Regions from separate parts of the Rhizobium sp. 01N48 genome, predicted to be linked through region 4. Evidence: predicted binding sites of a transcription regulator. Region 4 holds the regulator's gene; each other region holds the start of a gene.
The links. Region 4 encodes PhoB, which activates phosphate uptake and scavenging genes when phosphate is short. Its sites were predicted from a motif close to TGTCATNNANCTGTCAT; they were not measured.
Positions count from the first base shown of each region.

Region 1: a site for PhoB is predicted at 2,100-2,116, ahead of AC1DOG_RS11905 (DUF2794 domain-containing protein). Genes of this name have one in related genera too.
Region 2: a site for PhoB is predicted at 2,430-2,446, ahead of pstS (phosphate ABC transporter substrate-binding protein PstS). Genes of this name have one in related genera too.
Region 3: a site for PhoB is predicted at 5,306-5,322, ahead of olsB (l-ornithine N(alpha)-acyltransferase). Genes of this name have one in related genera too.

Region 1 is NZ_JBFTQT010000005.1:23,501-30,095, forward strand. It holds gene AC1DOG_RS11895 (argininosuccinate synthase) at 1-880, shown strand, start outside; gene AC1DOG_RS11900 (N-acetyltransferase family protein) at 1,113-1,670, shown strand; gene AC1DOG_RS11905 (DUF2794 domain-containing protein) at 1,677-2,078, opposite strand; gene AC1DOG_RS11910 (DUF1223 domain-containing protein) at 2,550-3,287, opposite strand; gene acnA (aconitate hydratase AcnA) at 3,561-6,251, opposite strand; gene ccmA (heme ABC exporter ATP-binding protein CcmA) at 6,508-6,595, shown strand, end outside.
Region 2 is NZ_JBFTQT010000004.1:173,624-181,606, forward strand. It holds gene pstA (phosphate ABC transporter permease PstA) at 1-236, opposite strand, end outside; gene pstC (phosphate ABC transporter permease subunit PstC) at 239-1,216, opposite strand; gene pstS (phosphate ABC transporter substrate-binding protein PstS) at 1,301-2,323, opposite strand; gene rsmA (16S rRNA (adenine(1518)-N(6)/adenine(1519)-N(6))-dimethyltransferase RsmA) at 2,622-3,449, opposite strand; gene pdxA (4-hydroxythreonine-4-phosphate dehydrogenase PdxA) at 3,449-4,474, opposite strand; gene AC1DOG_RS10095 (SurA N-terminal domain-containing protein) at 4,480-5,430, opposite strand; gene AC1DOG_RS10100 (LPS-assembly protein LptD) at 5,614-7,959, opposite strand; gene lptG (LPS export ABC transporter permease LptG) at 7,959-7,983, opposite strand, start outside.
Region 3 is NZ_JBFTQT010000003.1:498,112-506,094, forward strand. It holds gene AC1DOG_RS08865 (SRPBCC family protein) at 1-359, opposite strand, end outside; gene AC1DOG_RS08870 (class I SAM-dependent methyltransferase) at 477-1,580, shown strand; gene AC1DOG_RS08875 (TrmH family RNA methyltransferase) at 1,577-2,437, shown strand; gene lspA (signal peptidase II) at 2,434-2,937, shown strand; gene AC1DOG_RS08885 (hybrid sensor histidine kinase/response regulator) at 2,993-5,260, shown strand; gene olsB (l-ornithine N(alpha)-acyltransferase) at 5,370-6,245, shown strand; gene AC1DOG_RS08895 (NADP-dependent malic enzyme) at 6,479-7,983, opposite strand, start outside.
Region 4 is NZ_JBFTQT010000003.1:400,656-408,638, reverse strand. It holds gene AC1DOG_RS08415 (substrate-binding domain-containing protein) at 1-512, shown strand, start outside; gene pstC (phosphate ABC transporter permease subunit PstC) at 666-2,147, shown strand; gene pstA (phosphate ABC transporter permease PstA) at 2,144-3,466, shown strand; gene pstB (phosphate ABC transporter ATP-binding protein PstB) at 3,481-4,296, shown strand; gene phoU (phosphate signaling complex protein PhoU) at 4,340-5,053, shown strand; gene phoB (phosphate regulon transcriptional regulator PhoB) at 5,090-5,773, shown strand; gene AC1DOG_RS08385 (GcrA family cell cycle regulator) at 5,856-6,401, opposite strand; gene AC1DOG_RS08380 (aspartate aminotransferase family protein) at 6,829-7,983, shown strand, end outside.

The DNA.
Region 1 (6,595 bases), on a different contig from region 4:
CGACGCCATTGCTCACGGTGCGACCGGCAAGGGTAACGACCAGGTTCGTTTCGAGCTTTCGGCCTATGCGCTGAACCCCGACATCAAGATCATCGCTCCCTGGCGCGACTGGTCGTTCAAGTCGCGTACCGACCTGCTCGCCTTCGCCGAAGCCCACCAGATCCCGGTTGCCAAGGACAAGAAGGGCGAAGCGCCGTTCTCCGTCGACGCCAACCTGCTGCACTCCTCTTCCGAGGGCAAGGTTCTGGAAGATCCTGCTGTCGAGGCGCCCGAATACGTGCACATGCGCACGATCTCGCCGGAAGCCGCACCCGACAAGGCCACAACAATCAAGGTCGGCTTCGAGAAGGGTGATGCCGTCTCGATCAACGGCGTGCGCATGAGCCCGGCGACGCTGCTCGCAGCACTCAACACCTACGGCCGCGACAACGGCATCGGCCGTCTCGACCTCGTCGAGAACCGCTATGTCGGCATGAAGTCGCGCGGCGTCTACGAGACCCCCGGCGGCACGATCCTCCTTTCGGCCCACCGCGCGATCGAGAGCATCACGCTCGACCGCGGCGCGGCGCACCTCAAGGACGAGATCATGCCGCGCTACGCCGAGCTGATCTATTACGGCTTCTGGTTCTCGCCGGAGCGCGAAATGCTGCAGGCGCTGATCGACAAGAGCCAGGAGCATGTCGAGGGCGAAGTGACGCTGAAGCTCTACAAGGGCAACGTCATGGTCATCGGCCGCGAGAGCGACAAGTCGCTCTACTCCGACACGCTCGTCACCTTCGAGGACGACCAGGGTGCCTACGACCAGAAGGACGCCGCCGGCTTCATCAAGCTCAACGCGCTGCGCCTGCGCACGCTCGGCAAGCGTAATCTGGGCAGGTAAGCGGCATCTGCCGATTTGGTTTCGAAAGGCCCGCCTCGTGCGGGCCTTTTTGCGTCTTGGGGGCTTGTTTTGCGCGGAGGTGCCAGCTGTCCACACACGCCTCCACATATGCGACGCCAACGGAACACGCGCTCCTCTCAACCATCACCGCCCGTCCGCTTTCCCCTTGCCAACCGCCTCCCGGGATGCTCTTCAAGCAACAACACCACCCCTCCAGACACCGGCCCGCCCCATGCCCATTCTCATCCGCGACGCCACTCTCTCCGACATCGACGCGATCACCACCATCTACCGCGACTCCGTCCTGAACGGCGTTGCGAGTTACGAGATCGCCCCGCCCGACCGCGACGAGATGGCGGCGCGATACCAGGCCATAGTCGACAAGGGCTATCCCTATATCGCCGCCGAGGACGAGCATGGCACGCTCATCGGCTATGCCTACGCATCGGCCTTCCGCACGCGTCCGGCCTATCGGTTCATGGTCGAGGATTCGATCTATCTGGCGCCGGAAGCGCGGGGCAGGGGTGTCGGCAAGCGTTTGCTGGAGGAGCTGATAGCGCGCTCGACGGCGCTTGGTTTCCGCCAGATGATAGCCGTTATCGGCGGTGCGCACCCGGCCTCGATCGCGCTGCATGCAAGCCACGGATTCGAGGAAATCGGCCGCATCAAGGGCTCCGGCTTCAAGCAAGGGCGCTGGCTGGACACGATGTTGATGCAGCGGGCGCTTGGCGACGGTACCTCGACCGATCCCGATCCACACACCTATCCGGCGACGCTGTTCTTGGGGTGATAGCGCCTATTTCTCGACGAGCTTCAGCGACTTGTTGAACACCTTCAGCACCTGCTGCAGGTCGTGGCCGCGCTTCAGGATCTGGCCGTGGGTATTGACGACGGAATAGGCGCCCTGCTTGGCGGCGAGCTTGGGGTTTTTCTCGATACGGAAGAGCGGCATTTCGCCGGAGCGCTTGAAGACGGAGAAGACGGCAAGGTCCTTCAGGTGGTCGATCGCGTAATCCCGCCACTCCCCTTCGCCGACCATGCGCCCGTAGATCCACAGGATCGCATCCAGCTCTCGCCGGTGAAACGTCACCGGCAACGGGTCCTTGCTCTGCTTGTAGTCCCTGATATCCACGACGACGGGGGAATCGCTGTCGGTGGCCCGATTATTCCCACGCCGCAAATCCGGCTGATCTGTCATCAGGCTCGAATGCCTCCGTTCGTGACACGCGGGTGACAGTTTGCCTTAGCGTTTACAAATTGCAAGCGCGACCTTGCGCGCATTAAGCATAGTCTGTGCAATCTGCCGCGTGCCCCATTTCAGTCAAAACAGCGCCTCAATTAAAAGTGAAATTCGCTCGCACTTGACCGGCGCATCCTCAGCGGGTTCGCCGACACTGAATTCTGCGCATCGTCTTTCGGCACTTTGGAGGAGATGTGACTGTTTGGCGCCAGCGCGCCAAAGGGCCCGGCTGATCGTATCGACCTTAACCCCAGCCCCGAATACGATCAGTCGGGCCGCCCCGCTTCCACCTGAAAAGACAGATGAAATTCTTGGAAGCGTGTCGCAATCCTTCGGATTCGCTGGTCACGCTTCAAGTCTTTGTTTTGTCGCATGTCGTCGCCGCAAAACCGCTGCACACTTTTGCGCGACATGCTTATGCCTAACGGCTCAGATGTTCTTGCCGGCCATGACCACGGTGGCGCCAAGGATCGCCGATGGCGTTCCGTCGGCCGTGGACGACTGAAGCAGCACCGCGCAGCCCTCGAGATCGGGCTTCTGCAGCACGGTAGCTGGCAGCGTCAGCTTTGTTTCCTTGCCGTCCCACATGCCAACCGTCTCGACATCCGAAACGCTGTGCGTATAGGCGATCTTCTGGCCGCTGTTTTCGCCCTTCTGCACTTCGATCGTCTTTTCGCGATCGAAATAGACCATGACGACACTGGCCTTGCCCTGACCGGGCGCGACGTTGATTTCGAGCTGATCGCCCTTGACCTCGGCCTTGATCGGAACCGTCAGCCCTTCGCCACCGGTCAGAAAGCCGTCGACCTTCTTCTCGATGCCGCCGATATCCGAGCCCATGACATGATCGCGGCCGTTCACCACCACCTGCGGCGTGTAGACATTGGCGCGGCCCATGGTCTTCGCATAGCCATACTGGCGTTCGGTGTTTTCCTTCGAGCTCAGCGTATCCGCCCAGCCCATGTAGTTCCAGTAATCGACGTGATAGGCGAGAGCGATGATATCGCCGCGCTCAACGAGCTTGCGAAAGGCCGCATCTGCGGGAGGGCACGAGGCGCAACCCTGAGAGGTGAACAGTTCGACAACGCCTTTGGGCGCCTCCTCGGCGAGCAAAGGGCCCGCCAGAGCCACACCTGCAATCAGCGAAATCAAAAACCGCGGCGACATTGCACCTCTACCTCTTTTCCTCTCCACCTTGCCGAAACGCCGGCCTAAATCGCTGGCCAGACACGCACGCAAGGGCTCCGTCTCTTCAACCTAGAGATAATCGCTCCCGATCCAAACGAAAAATCACGAACGGGTGAGACGGAGCCCGCGTGGGACAACTCCGCAACACTTCGCCGTGAGCCAGGCCGCTTGCAGCCCTCCCGAACGCGAAAAAACCGCCGGAAATCGCTTTCCGGCGGCCATTATCAGGCAGGTCTTAAAAATCAGCGCCGATCAGGCTGCGAGATCTCGCAACACCGTCTGCAGGATGCCGCCATTGTTGAGGTAGATGACCTCGTCGAGCGTATCGACGCGCGAGAGCAGCGGAACGTCCTTCACGGTGCCGTCGCCATAGGTGATTTTCGCGATCTTCCTCTCGCGCGGCTTGATGTTCTCAAGCCCCTCGATGGTGACGATCTCGTCGCCCTTCAGCCCCAGCGTCGCCCAGGTCGTGCCCTCCTCGAAGACGAAGGGGATGACGCCCATGCCGACGAGGTTCGAGCGGTGGATGCGCTCGAAGCTTTGCGCGATCACGGCCTTGACGCCGAGCAGGTTGGTGCCCTTCGCCGCCCAGTCGCGCGACGAGCCGTTGCCGTATTCGACACCGGCGAAGATGACGAGCGGAACGCCCTCGGCCTTGTACTGCATGGCCGCGTCGTAGATCGATTCCTCTTCCTTCGACGGGTAGTGGATGGTGTAGCCACCTTCCTTGCCGTTCGGGCCGAGCATGTGGTTGCGGATGCGGATGTTGGCGAAGGTGCCGCGCATCATCACCTCGTGATTGCCGCGGCGCGTGCCGTACTGGTTGAAATCGGCAACGCCGACATTGTGCTCCAGCAGATAGGCGCCGGCGGGCGAGGCCGCCTTGATCGAACCGGCCGGAGAAATGTGGTCGGTGGTGATCTTGTCGCCAAAGAGACCAAGGACGCGCGCACCCTTGATGTCGGAAACGCCGGAGCCGGTCTTGCCCATGCCGACGAAGTAGGGCGGGTTCTGCACATAGGTCGAGTTGTCGTCCCATGCATAGGTCTGGCCCGGGGGAACCTGCACGGCCTGCCAATTGGCATCACCCTTGAAGACGTCGGCATATTTCGTCTCGTAGAGTTCGCGCGTGACGTATTTCTGGATGAAGGCCTGCACTTCGTGCGAGGTCGGCCAGATATCCTTCAGATAGACGGGGTTGCCGCTCTGGTCCTCGCCGATCGGCTCCTTGGTCAGGTCCTTCTGCACCGTGCCGGCGAGCGCATAGGCGACCACGAGCGGCGGCGAGGCGAGATAGTTCGCCTGCACGTCGGGCGAGATACGGCCTTCGAAGTTGCGGTTGCCGGAGAGAACGCCCGAAACGATCAGGCCCTTGTCGTTGATCGTCTTCGAGATCGGCGCCGGCAGCGGACCGGAATTGCCGATGCAGGTCGTGCAGCCGAAGCCGACGAGGTTAAAGCCGAGCTTGTCGAGATCGGCCTGCAGGCCGGATTTCGCCAGATACTCGCCGACCACCTGCGATCCCGGCGCCAGCGAGGTCTTAACCCACGGCTTGGTCTTCAGGCCCTTGGCAACGGCGTTGCGGGCGAGAAGGCCGGCGGCGATCAGGACCGATGGGTTGGACGTGTTGGTGCACGACGTGATCGCGGCGATCGCCACGTCGCCATGGCCGAGATCGAAATCCGTGCCTTCCACCGCATAGCGATTGGAGAGCTGGCCGGGCTTCTTGTAATCCGCATCCATCGAGCCGGCGAAACCGGATGCGATGTTCTCAAGCGGGATACGGCCTTCGGGACGCTTCGGGCCGGCCATGGCGGGCACGACGTCGCCGAGATCGAGCTCCAGCGTATCGGTGAAGACGAGATCGGAGCCATCGCCTTCGCGCCACATGCCCTGCGCCTTCGAATAGGCTTCGACCAGCGCGATGCGGTCATGCGAGCGACCGGACATGGTGAGGTAGTTGATGGTTTCGCCATCGACCGGGAAGAAGCCGCAGGTGGCGCCGTATTCCGGGCCCATATTGCCGATCGTCGCGCGGTCGGCGAGCGGCATGTTGTCCATGCCCGGGCCGAAGAATTCGACGAACTTCGAGACAACGCCCTTCTTGCGCAGCATCTGCACGACCATCAGCACGAGGTCGGTCGCGGTCACGCCTTCCTTGAGCTTGCCCGTCAGCTTGAAGCCGATGACTTCGGGAAGCAGCATCGACACCGGCTGGCCGAGCATGGCCGCTTCCGCCTCGATACCACCCACACCCCAGCCGAGAACGCCGAGACCGTTGATCATCGTCGTGTGGCTGTCCGTGCCGACGCAGGTGTCCGGATAGGCGATCGTCTCGCCGTCCTCTTCCTTGGTCCAGACGGTCTGGCCGAGATATTCGAGATTGACCTGGTGACAGATGCCGGTGCCCGGAGGCACGACGCGGAAATTCTGGAAGGCCTGCTGGCCCCATTTCAGGAAACGATAACGCTCGCCATTGCGCTGATATTCAAGCTCGACGTTCCTGGAAAACGCCTGCGGTGTGCCGAATTCGTCGACGATGACGGAGTGGTCGATGACGAGATCGACGGGCACCAGCGGGTTGATCTTTTCCGGATCGCCACCGAGCGACACCATCGCGTCGCGCATCGCCGCAAGGTCGACCACGGCGGGAACGCCGGTGAAGTCCTGCATCAGAACGCGCGCCGGGCGATAGGCGATTTCGTTTTCGACCGTGCCCTTGTTGTTCAACCATTCCGCGACACCAAGGATATGCTCCTTGGTGACCGACTGGCCGTCCTCGAAGCGCAGCAGGTTCTCAAGCAGAACCTTCATCGAATAGGGAAGCTTGGAAACGCCGGGCAGGCCGTTTGCTTCGGCCTTCGGCAGGCTGAAATAGACATAGTCCTTACCATCGACGGTAAGGACGGAACGACAGTTAAAGCTATCAAGTGATTTAGACACGAGAGACCCCGTTTCTGATCGCGAACACAATTGTGCGGACGCCTATGCACTAAAGGCACATCAGGATGCGGGTACGGCCATTTCCGCGGTCCGCACATGAAGTCAGACCTCATGTTCGGCGCTAGGATGAAATTCACGCCGACCGCTGGCGTGGTGATCAACATATAGATAGTTTCGGCGAAAGCTGCCAGAGAGGCGCCCACCATTTTTGATTTTTTTGCATCGCATGACTGAAAACCTGAACCCCGGAACCCCCATGCATCTCCAAGCCTCCGATCTCGCCGCCTTCAGGGGCGAAGAGCTGATTTTCGAAGGTGTGTCCTTTAGCCTGACCTCAGGCGAAG
Region 2 (7,983 bases), on a different contig from region 4:
ATCAGGACGATCAGAAGGCTGCCCATGAAGGCATTCGCCAGACCGCCGTCTTCGCCGGGTGGCGGGGTCATTTCAGTGAGCAGGCGAGGGCTTAGTGCCTCGATACCGTTGATCAACGTCGTCCACAGGATCCAGACGAGGAAGATGAGGCCGATGACCGTGGCGACGGTCGCGAGGGACAAGGCGATGGCGCTCTTGATCTGCCGATAGCGGTAAAGGGAGTTGGATGTCGTCATGATTATTCTCCCTTCTGTCTGGCGATCCGGAGCAGCATCAGCTTGGCGGCGGCCAGAACGATGAAGGTGACCACGAAGAGGATGAAGCCGAGACCGATCAGCGACGACAGATAGAGATCCGTGTCGGCCTCGGTGAACTCGTTGGCGATGGCCGCGGCGATTGAGTTGCCGGGCTCCATCAGCGAGATCGCGATATTGTGCGTATTCCCGAGCACGAAGGTGACGGCCATGGTCTCGCCGAGCGCGCGGCCAAGGCCGAGGAAGATGCCGCCGACGACGGCCGTGCGTGTGTGGGGAATGACGATATCGCGCACGACCTCCCATTTGGTCGAGCCGAGCGCGTAGGCAGATTCCTTCAACTGTGCCGGGACGACGAGGAAGACGTCGCGCATGACCGAAGCGATATAGGGAATGATCATGATGGCGAGCACGATGCCCGACGTCAGCATGCCGATCCCCATGGGGGCGCCAGAAAACAGCGCGCCGATAACAGGCAGCGGACCGAGCCAGTCGATCAGGACGGGCTGGACATAATCGGACATGAACGGCGCGAAGGTGAAGAGACCCCACATGCCGTAGATGATGCTTGGAATGCCGGCGAGCAGCTCGATGGCGCCGCCGATCGGTCCGCGCGCCCAGCGTGGCGCCACCTCGGTGACGAACACCGCGATACCGAGGCTGACTGGAACGCCGATGATCATCGCGAGCGCTGAGGTGACCAGCGTTCCGTAGATCGGCACGAGGCCGGCGAATTTCTGGGCGACGGGGTCCCATTCGGTGCCGTAGATGAACTCCAGGCCGAAGGTGCGGAAAGCCAGCAAGCCGCCCCAACCCATGGAGAAAGTCGCGGCCAGAAGTGCAATCAGTACGAACATGCCGCAGCACAGCACGATCGCGGAAAATACCATGTCGCCGGTCGCGCCATGGCGACGCTTCACGCCGACACTATCGGCGCGCTGCGATGCCAAAACTTGGCTCATTGTCTGTTCTCTAATCTTTGAGGGGCAATCAAAGTTAAGCCGGCCGGAAAGCAGAGCTCTCCGGCCGTTTCGACAGTGTGGGGATCAACCCTTGAACTGGGCGGTCCAGTAGGCTTCGATCTGCTTCACGAGGCTATCAGGAAGCGGAACGTAGTCGAGCGAGGAAGCCTGCTTCTGACCGTTCTCGAGCGCCCACTTGAAGAACTCGAAGGCAGCCTTGGAGCGAGCCTCGTCCTTGGCCTGCTTGTACATAATCGCCCAGGTCGTAGCCGTGACCGGCCAGGCCTTCTCACCAGGTGCGTTCGTCAGGATCAGGTTGAAGTCCTGGGCCTTGTCCCACTCGGCGCTTGCTGCGGCAGCTGCGAAGCTTTCCGCATTCGGCTTCGGATACTTGCCGGCGGCGTTCTCCATGAGCACGTAGGGCAGCTTGTTCTGAAGCGCGTAGGCGTATTCGACGTAACCGATCGAGTCCTTCACGCGCGTTACGTAGGCGGCGACGCCTTCGTTGCCCTTGCCACCGATGCCGACAGGCCAGTTGACGGCGGTGCCTTCACCAACCTTGGACTTCCAATCAGGATTGACCTTCGAGAAGTAGTTGGTCCAGTTGAAGCTGGTGCCCGAACCGTCCGAGCGGTGAACGACGGCGATCTGCGAATCCGGCAGTTTTACGCCCGGGTTCAGGTCAGCGATGGCCTTGTCGTTCCACTTGGTGACGTTGCCGAGGTAGATGTCGGCCAGAACCTTGCCGGTCAGCTTCAGTTCACCCGACTTGATGCCCTTGACGTTGATAACCGGAACGATGCCGCCGACAACCAGCGGAAACTGGCCGAAGCCTGCATCCGTCAATTCCTTGGATTCGAGCGGCTTGTCGGATGCGCCGAAATCGACCGTTGCGGCCTTGATCTGGGCGATACCGCCGCCGGAGCCGATCGACTGATAGTTCAGCTTGTCGCCGGTCTTCTTGTTGTAGTCAGCCGACCACTTGGAGAGAACCGGGTAAACGAAGGTGGAGCCGGCGCCGGTGATATCGGCGGCGGAAGCGGAGGTGGCCATGACGGCAGCAAGGCCGATGCCGAAACAGGTCGTCAAAAATCTGTTGGTACGCATAAGGGTTCGCTTTCCTGAAAGCTGAAAAGATGACGACGAGCCGTATGGGGGATACGGTTTTGCAGGTGCAAAGAAACCTCGTCGCGGAACGGGCTATTCCCCCTGGATAACAGTTTCATGACAGTTGCCAGCCGAATCGCCGCCGAGCGGCTCCGAGCCACAAAGGTGTCGGACTTCATGTCGGAGGAGCGCGAGAAAGAACGAAGATTTTCGCGCAGGCGGATGTCTCCACGCGCGGCGCGATAAGCAACACGGTAGTCGTTTGAGAAAAGCGCGTTGTTTGCCCGAAAGCAGGGCGTCAGAGGCTGTTTGCCAGACGGCAGAACTCTTCGACGGAAAGCGTCTCGGCGCGTCTCTGCGGATCGATGCCGGCCTTTTCGAGCAGCTTCTCGCCGCCGATCGGCTTCAGGCTCTGGCGCAGCATCTTGCGGCGCTGTCCGAATGCCGCCTGGGTCACTTTTTCGAGATTGGCGACGGAGCAGGGGATCGGGTTCTCGTTCGGCGTCAGATGCACCACCGTCGAGGTGACCTTCGGCGGAGGCGTGAAGGCCTGCGGCGGGATGTCGAACGCCATGTGCGCGTTCGTACGCCAACCGCAGAGCACACCGAGGCGCCCATAGTGATCGTCTTCCTGATCGGCGACGATACGCAAGCCCACTTCCTTCTGGAACATCAGCGTCAGCGATTGCCAGAACGGCGGCCACTGCTTCGGCAGCAACCAGTTCACCAGAAGCTGGGTTCCGACATTATAGGGAAGGTTGGCGATGATCTTCACCGGCCCCTCAGGCGCCAGCGCCTCGAAGTCAGTGGTCAAGGCGTCGCCTTCGATCACCTCGAGCCTGCCGGGATAGTGCGCGGCCACTTCGGCAAGCGCCGGTAGACAACGCGGATCGCGCTCGACGGCGATGACCTTCTTGGCCCCGAGCGCCAGGATCGCCCGCGTCAGGCCGCCGGGACCAGGGCCAACCTCGAACACCGTCGCGTCTTCGAGAGGGCCTGCGTTGCGTGCCACCTTCTGCGTGAGGTTGAGGTCGAGAATGAAGTTCTGCCCGAGCGCCTTGCGCGCATCGAGACCATACCGCCTGATCACGTCGCTCAGCGGCGGCAATCCGTCGAGTGCGGCCATCAGGAATTGCTCTTGGAGACGCGACCGAGATGCCCGGCGAGCTTCAAGGCGGCAACCAGGCTACTCTCGCGCGCCAGCCCCTTGCCGGCGATGCCGAAGGCGGTGCCATGGTCGGGCGATGTGCGGATGAAGGGCAGGCCGAGCGTCACGTTGACGGCATCGTCGAAGCCTAGCGCCTTGGCCGGGATCAAAGCCTGGTCATGATACATGCAGATCGCCACGTCGTAACGCGCACGCGCTTCGTCATGGAACATGGTGTCTGCGGGCAGGGGGCCGATCGCATCGATGCCTTCGGCGCGAAGGAACTGGATCGCGGGGTGGATGACGCTGGCGTCTTCCTTGCCGATGGCGCCATCTTCGCCGGCGTGCGGATTGAGCCCCGCAACGGCAAGGCGCGGGTTGGCGATGCCAAAACGCTCTACGAGATCGGCATGCGCGATCCGGCAGGTCTCAACGATGAGCTCCGCCGTCAGCGCCTGCGGCACATCCTTGATCGGAATGTGGATTGTAACGGGGATCGCCCGAAGCTTCGGTCCCGCGAGCATCATTACTGGCGTCACAGGCGTGCCAGTTGCACGTTTCGCAAGCTCGGCCAGAAACTCGGTATGGCCAGGAAAACGGAAACCGCTTTCGTAGAGAACGGACTTGGCGATCGGGTTGGTGACGACGCCGAGCGCTTCGCCGCTGATCGTCAGCGACACCGCCTGCTCGATCGCTGCAATCGTCCCTCGGGCAGTCGCGACATGGGCTTCGCCGGCGGTGACCTCGACGCCTGCGGGGATCGGCAGAACGGGAAGGGCATCGGCGAAGACGTCGATTGCGCCGGCGCAATCCGTCTCGCGGATGGCAACGATCAGATCCAGCATCCGTGCGCGGGTAGCAAGGACATCAGGATCACCGACGAAAATAAACGGCGGGAGGCCAAGTTCGCGACGGCGCAGCCAGGCCATCAATGTGACGTCAGGGCCGATCCCTGCAGGATCGCCCTGGCTCAGTGCAAGCGGGCGGGAGAATGCGAGCGTCATCGACATCAGCGGCGAACGATCTGCGCTTTCTTGCGCAGTTCGTCGAGATACTTGGTAGCGTTGGCGTTTTCCGGCGGAGCGTTCTTGTCCTTGGCCTTGTTCAGGTCTTCTTCGCGGAAGACCATTTCGGCGGCCTGGTCATCGGAAACCTGACGCTGGCTGCAGATCGCCAGATACTCGACGCCCTTTTCGGTGACGCGCGTCGCGGTCGTGTTGCCCTTGGCCTGTTCGACAAGCGGCTTCCACTCAGGCGGCAGTTCCGGCGCCAGCATGCGGCCGAGGTCGCGAACGGAAACGTCACGCATCGTGGCGGCGAAAACCTTGGCCTGCTCGCAGCCCGGATACTTCGAGCGCGAGGCTTCCGCTTCGCTCTTGCGCTTGCCGACGATACCCTTCTTGCTGGCGGGCACGACGAAGATCATCTGCTGCAGAATATACTCCGTGGTCTCCGGCTTCTGCTTGTTGTTTTCCATCATGCGCGCAACGAGGTCGGCGTTCGACATCTTGTTGCTGTTGCCATAACGGGCGTTCACGAGGCGCGGCCAGCTCATCTGCACGGCAATGAATGCCTTGAAGTGATCGACGCCGACGCCGGCCTGATTGAGGATCTGCGTCATCTGCGCAGGCGTCAGCTTGTTGCCGGTGGCGAAGCGCGCGAAGGAAGCGTCGACGTCGTCCTTGGACACCGACATGCGAACGCGCGAGATTTCCTGTTCCTTCAACGTCTGCTCGATAAGCTGGTCTTCAGCAGCCTTGGCATCCGCCTTTTGGTGCTGCAGGCGCAGGAAGGCCTGGCGCTTGGCCACGTCACCGCTGGTCAGAGCCGTACCGTTGACGACCACTCGGACTTCGCTCGCGGCATAGGCCGTGTTGGCCTTCGGCAGTGCCAAGCCAGCGACAGTGGCGAACGCCAAGCCTGCGATCATCGTTCTTACGGTGTTCTTCGCGCCAATCATCTGTCGACCCTTCCCATTAACGCCGCGCTTCGCGTCGCGGCGCGCCTATCTTACCGAGATAACGTCAGCGTTGCTGCCTTCGAGACGCAGCAGCATATGCCGCATATATCCAATGGCCACAATGTCCTGCATAGCGTTACGGCGAAAGAAAGGCCCCTTTCTTTCGCCGTGCTACAAAATCGATCAGTTGTTGTAGATGTTACCGTATCCGAGATCGCTGGCATCACCGAGATTGATGTCGCCAAGCGTACGGAATGTCAGCCTCGCGCCGATCGTCCAATCGCTTGCCGACTGGTCGCTGGTGTCGCGCTTGTCGGAGTAGGCGATCGTGAAGATCGTGCACTCGTCTTCGTAAGTCAGGCCGATGGTCTGACGCGTGAACGTGTTGTTGTTCAGATCGTATGCGATACCGCCGAAGATCGACCAGTAGTCCTTGAACTTGATCTGAGCGCGCGTCTGGAGTTCGTCATTATCCGTGTCGTAGCCATATTCCGGCTGCGCGGAGAGATGTGTGTAGAGAAGCTGGCTCTGGAACGTGTCGGTCTGGAAGCCGGCCGTCAGGTCGCCGCGGCGAAGCTCGAGGCTTTTCTCGTCGAGACGGTACGAAGCGGCAAAGGAAAAGCCCTGCGGCGTTTCGATGCCACCGAGACCGACATAGTCGGACCGCGTGTTTTCAAGGCCGGAATCGGCGCCGACGTTCACGAGATCGGCCGTGTCGAACGAATTCTGGCCGGCCAGCTGGAAGGACTGTCCGAAGATGCCATGCAGCTTGTAGCCGTTGTCGAACGTGCCGGTGTACTGGAAGCCGATATTGGCGCGCGTGCCGCCTTCGATACGGTCGTAACCGGAGAACTTGTCGCGTTCGAACAGATTGGTCGCGTCGAAGACCATGCTCTGCGCGTCTTCGTTCGGCAGTCTGCCGGCCAGCGATTCATTCGGACGGGCGTAGATCTGCATGATCGGCTCGAACACGTGCGTGCTGTTGTCGGTCGTTGCCAGGATCGGATAGCGCATTTCGAGGCCAGCCGTCACCATGCCGCGTGTTGCAGCGTCGCTCGTGTCGTAGTTGCCGCCGTAGCCGGCCGGGTCGTCCATGTTGAGCGACAGCGCGTCGCCGCGGGCCGAAAGCAGCGGCGTGATCAGAACGCCGGCAGGCGTCACGAACGTACGCTTCCACGTCAGTTCACCCGTCAGGCGCGACGTCTGGCCGCTAAGGCCACGATAGCGATCAAAGCCGGCGACGTCGTAGAAGTCTTCATGGCCGCGCGAGAGGTTGGTCAAGTTTACGTCAGCCGAGACTTCGCCGCCAGCAAGCGGCTGCGGCGCCACGTAGTGATAGTCCATCACCGGGTAGACGATGGCCTGTTTCTTCTCGGCGGTGTTCGAAGGATCGGCGTCCTGCACATCGAAATAGAAGGAACGCAGGTCGAAGTAGTTTCGCTTCCCCAGGCCGGTCAAATAGATCTGGTTGGCGCGCGTCGAATCATCGTAGCCCTTGAGTTTGTAGGTACGCGCAAAGTTGTTGTCGCTCTGCACCATCACATCCCAGCCGAAAGACCAGCGAGGATTGATTTTGAAGGCGCCGGTCGATGCGACCATGCCACGAGCATCGTTCTGCGCGTCGCTGGTTCCTTCAGTGAACGTGCTGGAACTCATCTGGCTGATGCCAGCCATGCGCAGGATGTGCGAGCCGTTTTCGAAGCGCTGGCGGAATTCGGCGTCCGCCAGGAAGCCCTGCGTCGTGTAGCCCGTACCCGTCACCGTCGCGTCCATGCTGGGCGAGATCACGTAGTAGTAGGGAACAGACAGGCCGAAGCCGAGATTCTGCGCGCTCACGAAGCTCGGGAACAGGAAGCCCGATTTGCGCTTGACGGTATTGTCGGGAACGACGAGCCACGGCACATAGGCGATGGGATGGCCGAGCAGCTCCATGCGGGCGTGCTCAAGGCGGATAGTGTGCTTCTCGCCGTTCTGGATGACGCGTTCAGCCTTAACCTGCCAGAAAGGCGGCTTCTCGGGCTTTTCCGCGCAGGGCAGACAGGCGGTGTAGACGCCCTTGTTGAGAATCATCTCCGTCCCACCGACCCGCTCGCCGGTTTCGGCGACGATGCGCGTGTTGTCGGGTGTCTCGATTCGGAGCGAATTGATGAAACCGTTCGCGAAGTCATCGGTGACGTCGAGCTTGTCGGAATACATGCGCGTGCCGTCGGGGCTGACGAGCTCGACATTGCCGAGCGCCATCATCCGGCCGGTCTTCTGATTGTACTCGACTCGCTGCGAGACCATCTTGTAGCCGGCGTAATTGATCTGCACGCCACCTACGGCCGAAACGACCTCAGCGTCTTTGTTATAGACGAGCTCATTGGCCGAAAGAAGCATCTTGGCTTCCTTCGAAACATTGGGCTTCATGTTTTGCAAAGCGTCTTGAGCGATGGCAACGGGAATGTTGCCGGTATAGCTGCACAGGGCTACGCCTGCGAACAGGGCAACCAACTGCTTACGAACACTTTTGCGGTTGCCTGCCGCCACTAGCCATCCTCCTGATGAAGCAGA
Region 3 (7,983 bases), 97 kb from region 4:
AGTTGGGCGATCCTGCCGCCGACATCGGCGCCGGCGCGATAATGCAGGATGGTTTCGCCGCCGTCGTCCTCGAGCGTCACATCGGCCGATCCCCTGGCGAAGCCGGCGATGCTGCCCTTGCCTTCGGCCGAGAGCGTGTAGCTCAGGGGCGCATCGATGTTGGAGACGCGGATTTCGCCGGTGAAGGTCAGCGGCACCATGCCGATCTTGACCCGGATCGTGGCGACGAGTTCGTTCGGACCGGTAAACTCCAGCGATTGGCAGCCCGGTATGCATCCCTTGAGGATATCGGGATCGTTGAGGCCGGCCCACACGGCATCGCGCGGCGCGGTGATCCGCTCTTGTCCGACGAAGTCCATCACAATCCTCCCATTTTCACCTTCTCGAACATATCGCGGCGGGAAAGCGCTTTGCCAAGGTGAAAATGGGATGCTATTTGCACGGGCTCTATCAAATTCAGCACGCGGAACACCACGTTGAGACAAAAAGAACGCCGGCCGGGCCAGAAATCCGGCACAGGCCCCGCCAGTGGACGACGCGGCGACGAGCGCGGCAACAGCCGCCCGCCGAAGCCCGCGAACAGACCCGCAGCGCCGCAACAGTCCGCGCGCGAACCCGCCTCCGCGCCTGCGGCACTGGAGCGCCCATTGATGGAGCGCACCGGTGAACGGCCGCCCGAGCGCGTTCCGATCATTCTCGAATCCCTCGGCGCCGGCGATTTCCACCTGATCGACAGCGGCAATGGGGAAAAGCTCGAGCAATACGGCCCCTACCGGATCATTCGTCCGGAAGGACAGGCGCTGTGGAAGCCATCGCTTCCCAAACATGTCTGGGACAAGGTCGATGCGGCCTTTACCGGCGATACGGATGAAGAAGGCACCGGCCGCTGGCGCTTTCCCAAGGAAGCGCTGGGCGAGACCTGGCCGCTCAACCTTCTCGGCGTCGATTTCCTCGGCCGCTTCACCTCGTTTCGCCATGTCGGCGTGTTTCCCGAGCAGATCGTTCACTGGACGTGGATGAAGCAGCAGGTCGAAGCAGCCGGCCGGCCGCTGAAGGTGCTGAACCTCTTCGGCTATACCGGCGTTGCCTCGCTTGTCGCGGCAGCCGCCGGCGCCGAGGTCACGCATGTCGACGCTTCCAAGAAGGCGATCGGCTGGGCGCGCGAGAACCAGGCGATGAGCGGGCTTGAAAAGGCGCCGATCCGCTGGATCTGCGAAGACGCGATGAAGTTCATCCTGCGCGAGGAACGCCGCGGCAATACATACGACATCATTCTGACCGATCCGCCGAAGTTCGGCCGCGGCCCGAATGGCGAAGTCTGGCATCTGTTCGAGCACCTGCCCGTCATGCTTGACATCTGCCGCGAGATCCTGTCGCCCAAGGCTGTCGGCCTCGTGCTGACGGCCTATTCGATCCGCGCCAGCTTCTATTCGATCCACGAGCTGATGCGCGAGACGATGCGCGGAGCCGGCGGCGTGGTCGAATCCGGAGAGCTGGTGATCCGCGAAGCCGGGCTTGATGGCAACACGCCGGGCCGCGCGCTCTCCACATCCCTCTTTTCCCGCTGGGTGCCGAAATGAGCCACGAACACCGCGACAACGGTCCGCGCAGGGTCGGCCAGGTGAAGGAAGTCACCTCGCTTGCCAATCCCATCATCAAGGACATCAAGGCGCTCAGCGACAAGAAGACCCGCGAGCAGAGCGGCACCTTCATGGCCGAGGGCCTGAAGCTCGTGATCGACGCGATCGAGCTCGGCTGGAGCATCCGCACGCTGGTTTACGCCAAGGCCGCCAAGGGCAAGCCGCTGGTCGAGCAGATGGCTGCAAAGACCGTCGCCTCCGGCGGGCTGGTGCTTGAGGTCAGCGAGAAGGTTCTCTCCTCGATCACCCGTCGCGACAATCCGCAGATGGTGGTCGGCGTGTTCGAAAACCGCTGGAAGCCGCTGCGCGACATTCGCCCGGCCAAGGGCGAGACGTGGATCGCGCTCGATAGGGTTCGCGATCCCGGCAATCTCGGCACGATCATCCGCACCGCCGATGCGGCGGGCGCTTCCGGCGTCATCCTGGTCGGCGAGACCACGGACCCGTTTTCGCTTGAGACCGTGCGGGCAACGATGGGCTCGGTCTTCGCCATGCCCGTGTCGCGCGCGACGCCGGAGGAGTTCATCGCCTGGAAGAAGCAGGCGGGCGTGTCGCTGGTCGCCACGCATCTGGCCGGTTCCGTCGACTACCGCACGATCGACTACAAGGCGAAGCCCGTCGTCATCCTGATGGGCAACGAGCAATCCGGCCTGCCGGAGCAGCTTGCGCGCGAAGCCGATGCGCTTGCCCGCATTCCGCAGCAGGGCCTGGCGGATTCGCTCAATCTGGCCGTTGCCAGCGCCGTCATGATGTTTGAGGCACGCCGCCACCTTCTCTCACTCACCGAGGCCAAATGACCGATCAGACGCTAGACCGCCCGACGCTGTTTTCGCGCCCGCTGCCGATCCTGATCTTCGTCGTTCTTGCCGTGGTGCTCGACCAGATCATCAAGATCGTAGTCGATCACACGCTGCCGCTTCAAGAAGCGGTCCATGTCATCCCGATGCTGGCGCTCTACCGCACCTACAATCTCGGCGTCGCCTTCTCGATGCTGTCAGGCATGGACGGCTGGTTCATCGTCGGCATGCGGCTGATCATCGTGGCTTTCGTGCTCTGGCTTTGGCACCGCACGGGCAAGCAGCGCACCTTCGCCCATCTCGGCTACGCATTGATCATCTCAGGCGCGCTGGGCAATCTCCTCGACCGTTTCCTTTATGGACACGTGATCGATTACATCCTGTTCTATACCGAGACATGGTCGTTCGCGGTTTTCAACTTGGCCGATAGTTTCATCACCATCGGCGCGGGATGCGTGATTTTGGACGAGCTATTGCAACCCAAGACCGCCGATAAGTAAAATCTTAGCGGTTTACTGAAGGCATTTGGAACAGCCGGCGTGCTAATTTGAACCTATGGTCGGACTGGGTCAGTTACACGAGAAGCTTGCCGCCGCCTTCGGCGCGCCTGCCGCTCATCCTCAAGATGAGCAGGCCGCGATCCCGGCTGACATGTCGCCTGCTACCCCTGAACACGGCCCTATCGTCGCCCCCTCCGCGCGCAAGCTGATCTCCTATTGGCTCGGCGGCGCCGGTATTCTCTCCGCTATCCTCTTGCTCGCGCTCGGCTATATGGGCGGCCTGCTCTGGGTGGCGATCGGCATCGGCGCGCTGGTGCTTGCCGCGATCGTCTGCTTCGCCGTTCTCTCGACCCGCCGACATCACATCAAGGCCCGCGCCGGGGACGACACCGCGCGCGGCGGAACCGATGCCGCGCTCTTCGCCAGCATTCACGATGCGCTCGGCGACATCACCGTGACCCGGACGATGGATCGCCGGATCGTTGCCGCAAACGACATGTTCCGCCGGCTGACAGGGCGGCTAAACCCGATCGGGCAGACCTGCGAGGAGATCGGCATCGCCTTTCGCCCCGGCACCGAGCCGCATCGCTACGATGTCGAGATGTCGACGCCCGAGGGTCAACGCATCTTCTTCTGGCGCGATGTGGTGACCCGCAACCCCTCGGACGGAAAGCTTTTGCTGCACAGTATCGCCCGCGACGTGACCGCCGATCGCATCGCGGCGCAGGAGCGTGAAGAGGCGCGGCAGAAGGCGGAGTTCAACAGCGCCTCGAAATCGCGGCTGCTCGCGACCGTCAGCCACGAGCTGCGCACGCCGCTCTCGGGCATTCTCGGCATGACGCATCTTTTGACCGAGACGCGGATGACGCAGGAGCAAGACAATTACCTCACCGGCATCCGCCAGTCCGGCCATGCGCTGACCCAGCTGGTCGAGGATCTGCTCGACTTCTCCACCATCGAGGTCGGGCGCTTCCAGCTGCGCCCGCGCTCGGAATCGGTGCGCAAGCTTCTTGAAAGCGTGGTCGAGATGCTCGCCCACCGCGCCCACGAAAAGGGCATCGAGATCGGCTCGACCGTGTCGTCGGATGTTCCCGAGCTCATGAATTTCGATGCGGCGCGCCTGCGCCAGGTCTTGTTCAACGTCATCGGCAATGCGGTGAAATTCACCCAGGTCGGCGGCGTGTTCATTCGCGTGTCGCTGCAGGATGGCGAGCTTGCGATCACCGTCACCGATACCGGGCCGGGCATGACCGAGGAAGAGCAGGCGCGTGTCTTCGGTGAATACGAACAGGCGGGCACCATGGTGGAGAAGAGCAACGGCACGGGCCTTGGCCTTGCCATCTCGGCGCGCATCATGCGCGAGTTCGGCGGCGCGCTGACCGTCGCCAGCGAAAAGGGCACCGGCACGGAGTTCTGCATCCGCTTCCGCACCGAAGGAGACGAAGAGCCCGTGGCCCGCCGCGACACGCTGCTTTCCGGCAATCTCGTCGTGCTCTTGGCGCCCGCCGGTGCCGCGCGCATGGCGATTTCCGAGACCATCCGCACGCTCGGCGGCCAGTGCCACTTCGTTGAAGATGGCGAGACGGCGCGCTGGATCTTGCTCGACATGGCGGCCAATGGAAGGCGCCCCACCGATATCATCGTCGACCACCGCATGTCGGCCGAATTCGCGGCACACCTCGCCGACCGGACGGATATCGCCGCCCTTGGCCTGCGCAAGATCTTCCTGGTCAACCCCGAAGAGCGTAATGCCCATTCGCTCGACCTCTTCGATGCCTGGCTGATCCGGCCGCTGCGCGAACAGTCGCTGATCGACGTCTTGCGCGGACGCATGCGCGGCATGGAAAAGCGCGATGCGCTCAACGACAACCAGCCCGGCTTCAGCCCCGGCATTCCGGAGACGGGCATTCAGGGCGGGCTGAAGATCGTGCTTGCGGAAGACGATCCGATCAACGCCATGCTGATCCGCGCCATGCTGGAAAAGGCCGGCCACAGCGTCCAGCATGTCGAGCATTTCGAGGCGCTGCTCGATGCGGCGCTGGCGGAAGGAAGCGTGCGGCCGGATATCGTCATCAGCGATCTTTCCATGCCCGGTGGCGATGGGATCGAAATGATTGGCCGGCTACGTGGCCATGAGCGCCGGCTTGAGGTTCCCTCGGTGCCGATCATCGTTTTGACTGCAGACAAACGCGATGAATCGCGTCGTCAAGTCTTGCTGAACGGGGCAAACCGCGTCATGCTGAAACCCATAGACCCGATACGGCTGCTGACGGAAGTTCAGGCTGTCGCCGCGCTTTCGGCACGTCGCGCAGAAGCACTGTAGCTCCACCGCCACCCATGTGTTTCTTGCGTATCTGGGGGTTTAAAATGTCACTTTGCTGTCGCATATAAGTGTTTTATGGCGTCCTAAAGCCGGCAATGAAAGATTCGTCATGTCCGTAGATATCTGCAACCGTGACACCCTCGTCGAGGCTCTCCCCCCTGCGCGGAAAGCCGAACAGATCGAGAGCGACGTGTTCGGCCGGATCGGCAATCTCGAGACACGCCTTGCCCGTACGCCTGGCGAAATCGATGCCGCGCAGTCCGTGCGCTACCGTGTTTTCGTGGACGAGATGAAGGCGGAACTGCCTGCGGAAGCGATGCGCCGCAAGCGGGATTTCGACGCCTACGACGACTTTTGCGACCACCTTCTGGTGCTCGACCGCTCGATCGAGGGCGACAGCGAGGATCAGATCGTCGGCACCTACCGCCTGCTGCGACAGGATGTGGCGATGGCCAATGGCGGCTTTTACTCGGCTTCCGAATTCGACATCGACACGCTGATCGCGCGCCATCCGGATAAGCGTTTCATGGAACTCGGCCGCTCCTGCGTGCTGCCGGACTACCGTACCAAGCGCATCGTCGAGCTTCTCTGGCAGGGCAACTGGGCCTATGCGCTGAAGCACGGCATGAGCGCGATGTTCGGCTGCGCCTCCTTCCCCGGCATTCACCCGGAACAGCATGCGCTGGCTCTCTCCTTCCTGCGCCACAACGTCGCGGCCAAGGACGAGTGGGCCGTCGACGCGCTGCCGCATCTCGCCCGCGACATGGACCTGATGCCGGTCGAAGCCGTCAATCCGAAGCGCGCGCTGATGGCCCTGCCGCCGCTGATCAAGGGCTACCTGCGCCTCGGCGCCATGGTCGGCTCCACCGCCGTGGTCGACAAGGCGTTCAACACGACGGATGTGCTGATCGTTCTGCCGATCGCGAGCATTTCGGATCGGTATGTGAATTATTACGGTGCCGATGCCGGGCGGTTTGCCAGCTGATTGCTGATGTAATCCGCCGTCTTAGGCGTTTTGCAGTGTAGCCCCCTCATCCCCGGTGCAGCAAGCTGCACCTGACCCTTCGGGCCACCTTCTCCCCGCTGGGGAGAAGGGAGAGATTGGGGCGAGCGGCCTGCCACACATCCCTTCTCCCCAGCGGGGAGAAGATGGCGGCAGCCAGATGAGGGGGCCACGCGGCACATCCTCACCCATAACCACTTCACCCTACAATCACCTCACGACCCCGTATAAGCCGCAATCGCGGCCATGTTGACGATGTCGCTGTCCTTCGCCCCCATCGAGGTGATCTGCACCGCCTTGTCGACGCCGACGAGGATGGGGCCGATGACGGTGGAGCCGCCGAGTTCCTGCAGCATCTTGGTGGAGATCGAGGCCGAGTGGAAGGCCGGCATGACCAGCACGTTGGCGGGGCCCGACAGGCGGCAGAAGGGGTATTGCTCCATCGCCTTGCGGTTCAGCGCCACATCCGCCGCCATCTCGCCGTCATACTCGAAGTCCACATGGCGGCGGTCGAGGATGGCGACGGCTTCGCGGACGCGCTCGGAGCGTTCGCCGGAGGGATGGCCGAAGGTCGAGTAGGCGAGCATGGCGACGCGGGGATTATAGCCCATGCGGCGCGCGAACCCGGCGGCCTCCACCGCGATATCGGCAAGCTCCTCGGCGGATGGCATGTCGTGGACCGCAGTGTCCGCCACGAAGACCGTGCGCCCGCGGCAGAGCGCGATCGACACGCCGATCACCCGGTGGCCGGGCTTCTCGTCGATGCAGCGGCGAACATCCTCGAGCGCGGTCGAATAGTTGCGGGTGATGCCCGTCACCATGCCATCGGCATCTCCCAACGCCACCATGCAGGCCGCGAAGTGGTTGCGGTCGTTGTGGATCAGGCGCTGGGCATCGCGGTGGAGATAGCCTTTGCGCTGCAGGCGGGCGTAGAGATAGTCGATATAGGCTTCCACCCTGGTGGAGATGCGAGCGTTGACGATCTCGAGGCCGGGGCGGTTGAGATCGATGCCGGCACGCTCGGCGGTCGCCTTGATCAGATCCTCGCGGCCGAGCAGGATGGCGGTGCCGAGCTCCTGGTTGGCGTAGGACATGGCGGCGCGCATGACCTGCTCTTCCTCCGCTTCCGCGAACACCACCCGCTTCGGGCGGCGGTGGACGCGTTCGTAGAGGCTCGCCAGCGTGGAGGCGATCGGATCGCGGCGTGCCGAGAGTTCGCGGGCATAGCCCGCCATATCGGTGATCACCCGGCGGGCAACGCCGCTGTCGATCGCGGCCTGGGCGACGGCCACGGGAATGGCGGAGATGAGGCGCGGATCGAAGGGGACCGGGATGATGTATTGCGGCCCGAAGCGCGGACGATTGCCCTGATAGGCGGCGGCGACATCGTCGGGAACATCCTCGCGGGCAAGGCTCGCCAGCGCTCTCACGGCCGCGATCTTCATCTCATCGTTGATCGTCGTGGCACGGACATCCAGCGCGCCGCGGAAGATATAGGGAAAGCCCAGGACGTTGTTGACCTGATTGGGATAATCGGAGCGCCCGGTCGCCATGATCGCGTCATCGCGGATGCCGGCCACTTCCTCGGGCGTAATTTCGGGATCGGGATTGGCCATGGCGAAGATGATCGGGCGATCGGCCATGGAGAGGATCATATCCTTCGAGAAAGCGCCCTTCTGCGACAGGCCGAAGACGACGTCGGCGCCCTTCATCGCTTCTT
Region 4 (7,983 bases):
ACGGCACCCGCGAAGTGTTCGAGCTGAACGTTCTCGCTGCTGGCTGCAAGGATAGCGGCGCTCTCGACGTGATCTCCAAGGAAATCGCTGACAAGGCTGCTCAGAGCAAGGCTTGCGTTGCAGTTCGTAAGGACGGTGCTGCAGTCGACATCGACGGCGACTATCCGGAAACGCTGGCACGCATCGCTGCCAACAAGACCGGTGTTGGCGTATTCGGCCTTTCCTTCTACGAAAACAACGCTGACAAGCTGAAGGTCGCTACCGTCAAGGGTATCGTTCCGAGCCCGGAAACGATCGCTGACGGCACCTACCCGGTTTCCCGTCCGCTGTTCTTCTACGTGAAGAAGGCTCACCTGGGCGTTATCCCGGGCCTGAAGGAATACGTAAACTTCTTCGTATCCGACCAGATGGTTGGCCCTGACAGCCCGCTCGTCGAGTACGGTCTGGTTGCTGCTCCGGACGCTGAGCGCGAAGCGACCCGCAAGGCAGTCGAAGACGGCAAGACCATGTAATAAACTTTGCCGGCGCGATCCAAAGGGTCGCGCCGGCATCGCCTTTGTCCGCTCTAAGGGAGCGGTGAAGCTGAACTACTCCATGATTGGAAGCCGAAATGGCCGAAGCGCCGTTTCGCTCTTGGGGGCCGAGGGCCTGGGGGACCTTAACGAATGAGTACATCCGTCTTACTCTTGTGCCTCGTTGTGCTTGGCGCGGTTGCCTTTGTGGCAGCACGCAGCCGCGCGACGGCGCTTGCCGGAGGTAAATCCTCGGCACTGCACTCCCGGCCTGGCTACTACGGTGCCTATGCCGCAATCTGGGCTATCCTGCCTGCGCTCATCGTTCTGTGCGCCTGGCTTGCGATCAGCCCCTCCATTATCGAATCCTCCGTTCGCGGCGGCTTTCCCGAAGACGTCAAGGCTCAGTCTGCGGCTCAGCAGAACCTGAACTACGGCATGGTCAGCGCCATCGCCCGCGGTTTGCCTCAGCTCGCGAGCGAAGACGTTGCCGCAGGCGTCGGCGATCCCGCCGGTCTCCAGGCCAAGCTCGCCGCCAAGGGCGTTCCGCTCGCCGGCGTTCCGCAGCCTTACATGATCGAAGGCGCTCAGAAGCTGAACACCGAGAGCGGCATCAGCCGCTTGATCATGACGCTGGTCGTTCTCGCGCTCGGCGTTGCCGGTGGCTTCTATGCCCTGCGCGAAGTCGCTCCCCGTTTCCGGGCCCGCAACCGCGTTGAACGCGTCATGCTCTGGGGGCTGCTGCTCGCATCCTCCATCGCGATCCTGACCACTGTCGGCATCGTCATGTCGATGCTGACGGAAGCAGCCCACTTCTTCGCTGAAGTTCCGGCCGCCGACTTCTTCTTCGGCACCGTCTGGGATCCGCGCTTTGCCGGCGCCGGCAGCTCGTCCTTCGGCCAGTTCGGTCTGATCCCGCTGCTGCTCGGCACGCTCTACATCGGCCTCGTTGCCATGCTGGTCGCTGTTCCGGTCGGTCTCTTCGCGGCCATCTACATGGCGGAATACGCGGCTCCCAAGGTTCGCGGTATCGCCAAGCCGCTGCTCGAAGTGCTGGCCGGTATCCCGACCATCGTCTACGGCTTCTTCGCCCTCATCACCGTCGGCCCCTTCCTGCGCGACCTCTCGTCCCAGGTGAACGGCCTTCTGACCGGCGACTACAGCAACTTCATCCAGGCACAGAGCGTTCTGACCGCCGGTATCGTCATGGGCATCATGCTGATCCCATACGTCTCCTCGCTGTCTGACGACATCATCACCGCCGTGCCGCGCGCCCTGCGTGACGGTTCCCTCGGCCTCGGCGCCACGCGTTCGGAAACGATCAAGAAGGTCGTTCTCCCCGCCGCCCTGCCAGGTATCGTCGGCGCTCTCCTGATGACCGCCTCGCGCGCCATCGGCGAGACCATGATCGTCGTGCTTGCGGCCGGTGTTGCAGCCCGCATTCAGATCAACCCATTCGAGCCGATGACGACGGTGACGGTCAAGATCGTCAACCAGCTGACGGGTGACCTTGAGTTCACCTCGCCGCAGACGCTGGTTGCCTTCGCGCTTGGCATCACGCTGTTCTTCATCACGCTTTGCCTTAACATCTACGCGCTCTTCATTGTGCGCAAATACCGGGAGCAGTACGAATGACGGACGTTGTTTCCTCCGGACAGGGCGTCGTCGTCTCCAAGGCGCCGGCCCGCCGCGACATCGGCATCAAGCGTCGCTACGCCGCCGAACGCCGCTTCCAGGCCTATGGCATCGCTGCCATCTCCTTCGGTCTGATCTTCCTGGCCATCCTGCTCACGACGGTTATCCGTCAGGGCTACACGGCCTTCGCGCAGACCTCGATCACCCTGCCGATCGAGTTCTCCGAAAAGGTGCTCGACCCCAACAACAAGCGCGCCACCGACCCGTCGGTGCTGATCGCCGCCAACTATCCGGTGCTCATCCGCGACGCCATGGTCAAGACGCTCGGCATCAATGCTGAGAGCCGTCCGGAAACGCGTGATGCCACCGCGATGATCTCCAAGGGTGCACCGATCGTGCTTCGCGACATGGTCGTCGCCGACCCGTCGCTCATCGGCAAGACGGTCAACGTCACGCTTCTCGCCGACGCCAACGTCGACTCGGCCAACAAGGGCCAGATCGACCTGACGGTTGACGAGAAGAACCGCAAGGTCAACGACCGCCAGGTCGGCTGGATGCAGCAGATGGCCGCCAGCGGCACGCTCCACAAGGAGTTCAACACCGGCCTCTTCGTCAACGGCAACTCCAGCCGTCCGGAAGCCGCAGGTCTCGGCGTCGCCCTCATCGGCTCGCTTTACCTGATGCTGATCGTTCTTGCCCTGTCGCTGCCGATCGGTGTCGCCGCTTCGATCTATCTCGAAGAGTTCGCGCCGAAGAACAAGCTGACCGACCTGATCGAGGTCAACATCAACAACCTCGCGGCCGTTCCCTCGATCGTCTACGGTCTGCTCGGTCTCGCCGTCTTCATCAACTTCGCAGGCCTGCCGCGCTCCGCGTCGCTGGTCGGCGGTCTGGTGCTGACGCTGATGACGCTGCCGACCATCATCATCGCCACCCGCGCAGCCCTGCGCGCCGTGCCCCCTTCGATCCGCGCAGCCGCTCTCGGCCTCGGCGCTTCGAAGATGCAGATGGTGTTCCACCACGTCCTGCCGCTGGCAATGCCTGGCATCCTGACCGGCACCATCATCGGTCTGGCGCACGCGCTCGGTGAAACCGCGCCGTTGCTCCTGATCGGCATGGTCGCCTTCGTTGCCAATGCGCCTGCCACCCCGATGGATCCCTCCACGGCTCTGCCGGTGCAGGTTTACATGTGGGCAAACGAAGCCGAACGCGCCTTTGTCGAGCGCACGTCCGGCGCCATCATCGTCCTGCTCCTGTTCCTGATCGTCATGAACCTCGGAGCCATTCTCTTGCGTCGTCGCTTTGAGCGCCGCTGGTAAACGGAGTAAACATCATGAACATGTTGACGGAAGCAGCAGTTGAGAAGGCGCTAGACCAGAAGATGAATACCATTCCGTATAAAATGATCGGCCAGGACGTCTCGGTTTACTACGGCGAGAAGCGTGCGCTTTTCGACGTGAAGCTGAACATCCGCGAAAACACCGTGACGGCTCTCATCGGTCCATCGGGCTGCGGCAAGTCCACCTTCCTGCGCAGCCTGAACCGCATGAACGACACGATCGACAACTGCCGCGTTACCGGCAAGATCACGCTTGATGGCGATGATATCTACGATCCGGATATCGACGTCGTCGAACTGCGCGCCCGCGTCGGCATGGTGTTCCAGAAGCCGAACCCGTTCCCGAAGTCGATCTACGAAAACGTCGCCTACGGCCCGCGCATCCACGGTCTCGCCAAGGCGAAGGCCGACATGGACGTCATCGTCGAGCAGAGCCTGCAGCGCGCCGGCCTGTGGAACGAGGTCAAGGACCGCGTGCATGAAGGCGGCACCGGCCTCTCGGGTGGTCAGCAGCAGCGTCTGTGCATCGCCCGCGCGATTGCCGTCAGCCCCGAAGTCATCCTGATGGACGAGCCCTGCTCGGCGCTTGACCCGATCGCGACCGCCAAGGTCGAGGAGCTCATCCACGAGCTGCGCGAAGCCTACACGATCGTCATCGTCACGCACTCGATGCAGCAGGCAGCCCGCGTTTCGCAGCGCACCGCCATGTTCCACCTCGGCAACCTCGTCGAGGAGAACGATACCGACAAGATGTTCACCAACCCGGATGATCCGCGCACCCAGGATTACATCATGGGCCGCTTCGGTTGATCTCCGAAACCGGTAAACCTCAGGACATTCAAGGATAAGCCCCATGGCATCGACACATATCTATTCCGCCTATGACGATGATCTCAAGTTCCTGACGCGCCGCATCTCCGAAATGGGCGGCCTCGCGGAACAGATGGTCGGCGACGCCGTTCGCGCGCTCGTCAACGGCGACACTTCGCTCGCCCAGAAGGTCATCTCCGACGACGTGATCCTCGATCACGCCGAGCGCGAGATTGGCGAAAAGGCGATCATCACCATCGCCCGCCGCCAGCCGATGGCCGCCGACCTTCGCGAAATCATGGGCTCGATCCGCATCGCGGCCGATCTCGAGCGCGTCGGCGATCTTGGCAAGAACACCGCCAAGCGCGTCATCGCGGTTCAGAGCACGGGCGTTCCGCGCAAGCTCGCCCGCGGTCTCGAGCATCTCTCCGAACTGGCGCTCGTCCAGCTCAAGGAAGTTCTCGACGTCTACACCAGCCGCGTTGCCGATCGTGCCAAGTCGATCCGCGAACGCGACGAGGAAATCGACGCGATGTACACCTCGCTGTTCCGCGAGATGCTGACCTACATGATGGAAGATCCGCGCAACATCACCAGCTGCACGCACCTTCTCTTCTGCGCCAAGAACATCGAGCGCATCGGCGACCACGCCACCAACATCGCAGAGACCATCTACTACATGGCTACCGGCGCCCAGCCGGAAGGCGAGCGTCCGAAGGACGACACCGCCAACACCGTCGGCGCGGTCACGGAATAAGCGTTCCGGACCCACGCCCCCAGGAGACCGAGACGAATGATCCCAAGAGTAGCAGTCGTTGAAGACGAAGAAGCACTGAGCGTGCTTCTTCGCTATAACCTTGAGGCCGAAGGCTTCGAAGTCGATACCATCCTTCGCGGTGACGAGGCCGAGATCCGGCTGCAGGAACGCACGCCTGATCTTTTGATCCTCGATTGGATGCTGCCCGGCGTATCCGGCATCGAGCTCTGCCGTCGCCTGCGCATGCGCCCCGAGACGGAGCGCCTGCCGATCATCATGCTGACCGCCCGTGGCGAGGAAAGCGAACGCGTTCGCGGCCTGTCGACCGGCGCCGACGATTATGTCGTCAAGCCGTTTTCGACGCCTGAGCTCGTTGCCCGCGTCAAGGCGATGCTGCGCCGCGCCAAGCCCGAAGTGCTCTCCTCGCTGCTGAAGTGCGGCGATATCGAGCTCGATCGCGAAACCCACCGCGTTCACCGCAAGAGCCGCGAAGTCCGCCTCGGACCGACCGAATTCCGCCTGCTGGAATTCCTGATGTCGTCGCCGGGCCGCGTCTTCTCCCGCTCGCAGCTGCTCGATGGCGTCTGGGGCCATGACATCTATGTCGACGAACGCACCGTCGATGTGCACGTCGGCCGCCTGCGCAAGGCGCTCAACTTCTCCAACATGCAGGATGTCATCCGCACGGTTCGCGGCGCCGGCTATTCCATGGAAGCGTAAGGCGCTTCCATTCCATCCGATCCAACGAAAAACGGGCCCCGCGAGGGCCCGTTTTCTTGTGTTCCTTATCCGGCTTTCCGGGTCATGCGACCCGGTTGGCTGCCTTGCGGCGCTCGTTGACCGGCTGGTAGGCCATGCGCTGGTGGTAGGTGCAGTATGGCGAGTTGTCAGGGGACTCGCAGCCGCAGAAGTGGAAATCGTCAGTCAGCGGATCGCCGACCGGCCACTTGCACGTACGCTCGGTCAGTTCCGTAAGGCCGAGGCGGCGCGAGATCGGAACGACAACGTTGGAAGCCGGACGGTAGCGGACTTCCTCGATCGCATCGATGTCCATCTCTTCCTTGAGAGCCACTGCGCCCTGCGGGCGGGCAACGGCGCGGCTTGGCGAGATGCGTGCGGAATTGAAGTTGCTGGCAGCGCGCGGGGTCGAAACCGCCGGGCGCTTCGGCGCTCTGGTCGCGGTCGTCGTGCCGCCGGCCTTGGCGCGGCCAGGCAGGTTCAGGCGGTGGACCTTGCCGATGACGGCGTTGCGGCTTACACCGCCAAGTTGTGCCGCAATCTGGCTGGCGCTCAAGCCTTCGGCCCAAAGCTTCTTCAGTCTTTCAACGCGCTCGTCTGTCCAGTTCATGCCCTGTCTCCGCCTTATTGCGTTGGTGTAGGCAGAATCCTTCACCCATGGCACGGACGTGTCCGGACCAAGAAACGCTTGCTCGATTTTGGTGACTAGTTCCGCCGCATGCAGTCTAGTAATTGAGTTTTAACCTAGAGTGAGGGCGACTCCGTGACAAGAGTCGGTTGAATCGCGGCGAATCGATTTCTCGGTTTTCCCCAACTTGCTGGGTGGTAGAGTCATTTCTGCAACATTAGCTGTTGATAGCTCGCCGGCGCCCCGATGCTTGCTTGACGCATGCGGCAAAAGCTCAGTTTTGTTGACATCGCACTGCGAAAAGACAATAGTGCCCCTCGCCGCCGAAAGGCGGCATTTTTCATTTCCGGGCACCCGCTTTTTAGCCGGAGTCCGGGCCTTTGTTGAGCGAATGACAGGAGATCGCGCCATGGCTGAAGCCGCGCCGCTTTATGATACCTACTCTCGTGCCCCGCTGCGGTTCGAGCGAGGAGAGGGCGTGTGGCTGATCACCGAAACTGGCGAGCGATATCTCGATTTCGGCGCGGGCGTTGCCGTGACCTCCGTCGGCCATAGCCATCCGCACGTCGTCGGCGCGCTGAAGGATCAGGCCGAGAAGGTTTGGCACCTCTCCAACATTTACGAAATCCCCGGCCAGGAGCGCTTTGCCAAGCGGCTGACCGATGCAACCTTCGCGGATAAGGTGTTCTTCACCAATTCCGGCGCCGAAGCGCTGGAATGCGCGATCAAGACCGCGCGCCGCTACCAGTATTCGAAGGGCCATCCCGAGCGCTTCCACATCATCACCTTCGAAGGCGCCTTCCACGGCCGCACGCTGGCAACGATTGCCGCCGGTGGCCAGGAAAAGTATCTCGAAGGCTTCGGCCCCAAGACGCCCGGTTTCGACCAGGTTCCCTTCGGCGATATCGAAGCCGTCCGTGCCGCGATCACCGATGCCACGGCCGGTATCCTGATCGAGCCGGTACAGGGTGAGGGTGGTATCCGCCCGGCGACCACGGAATTCATGAAGGCGCTGCGCCAGCTCTGCGACGAAAACGGCCTGCTTCTGATCCTCGATGAGGTTCAGTCCGGCGTCGGCCGCACCGGCAAGCTCTTCGCGCATGAATGGTCCGGCGTGACGCCCGATATCATGGCGGTCGCCAAGGGCATCGGCGGTGGTTTCCCGCTCGGCGCATGCCTGGCAACGGCCGAAGCGGCCTCCGGCATGAAGGCCGGCACCCATGGCTCGACCTACGGCGGCAACCCGCTCGCCATGGCCGTCGGCAATGCCGTGCTCGATGTCATCCTCGAGGAAGGCTTCCTGCGCCACGTCAACGACGTCGCGCTAGTCTTCCGTCAGGGCCTTGCATCGCTGAAGGATCGTTTCCCTGATGTGATCGAGGATATCCGCGGCGAAGGCCTGATGCTCGGCGTCAAGGCGGCTGTTCCGTCAACTGAGCTGTTGCAGGCCATCCGCGCTGCCAACCTGCTGGCCATTCCGGCCGGCGACAATGTCATCCGTTTGTTGCCCCCGCTCGTCGTCACCGCTGACGAAGCCCGCGAAGGCCTCGCGCGCCTGGAGCGC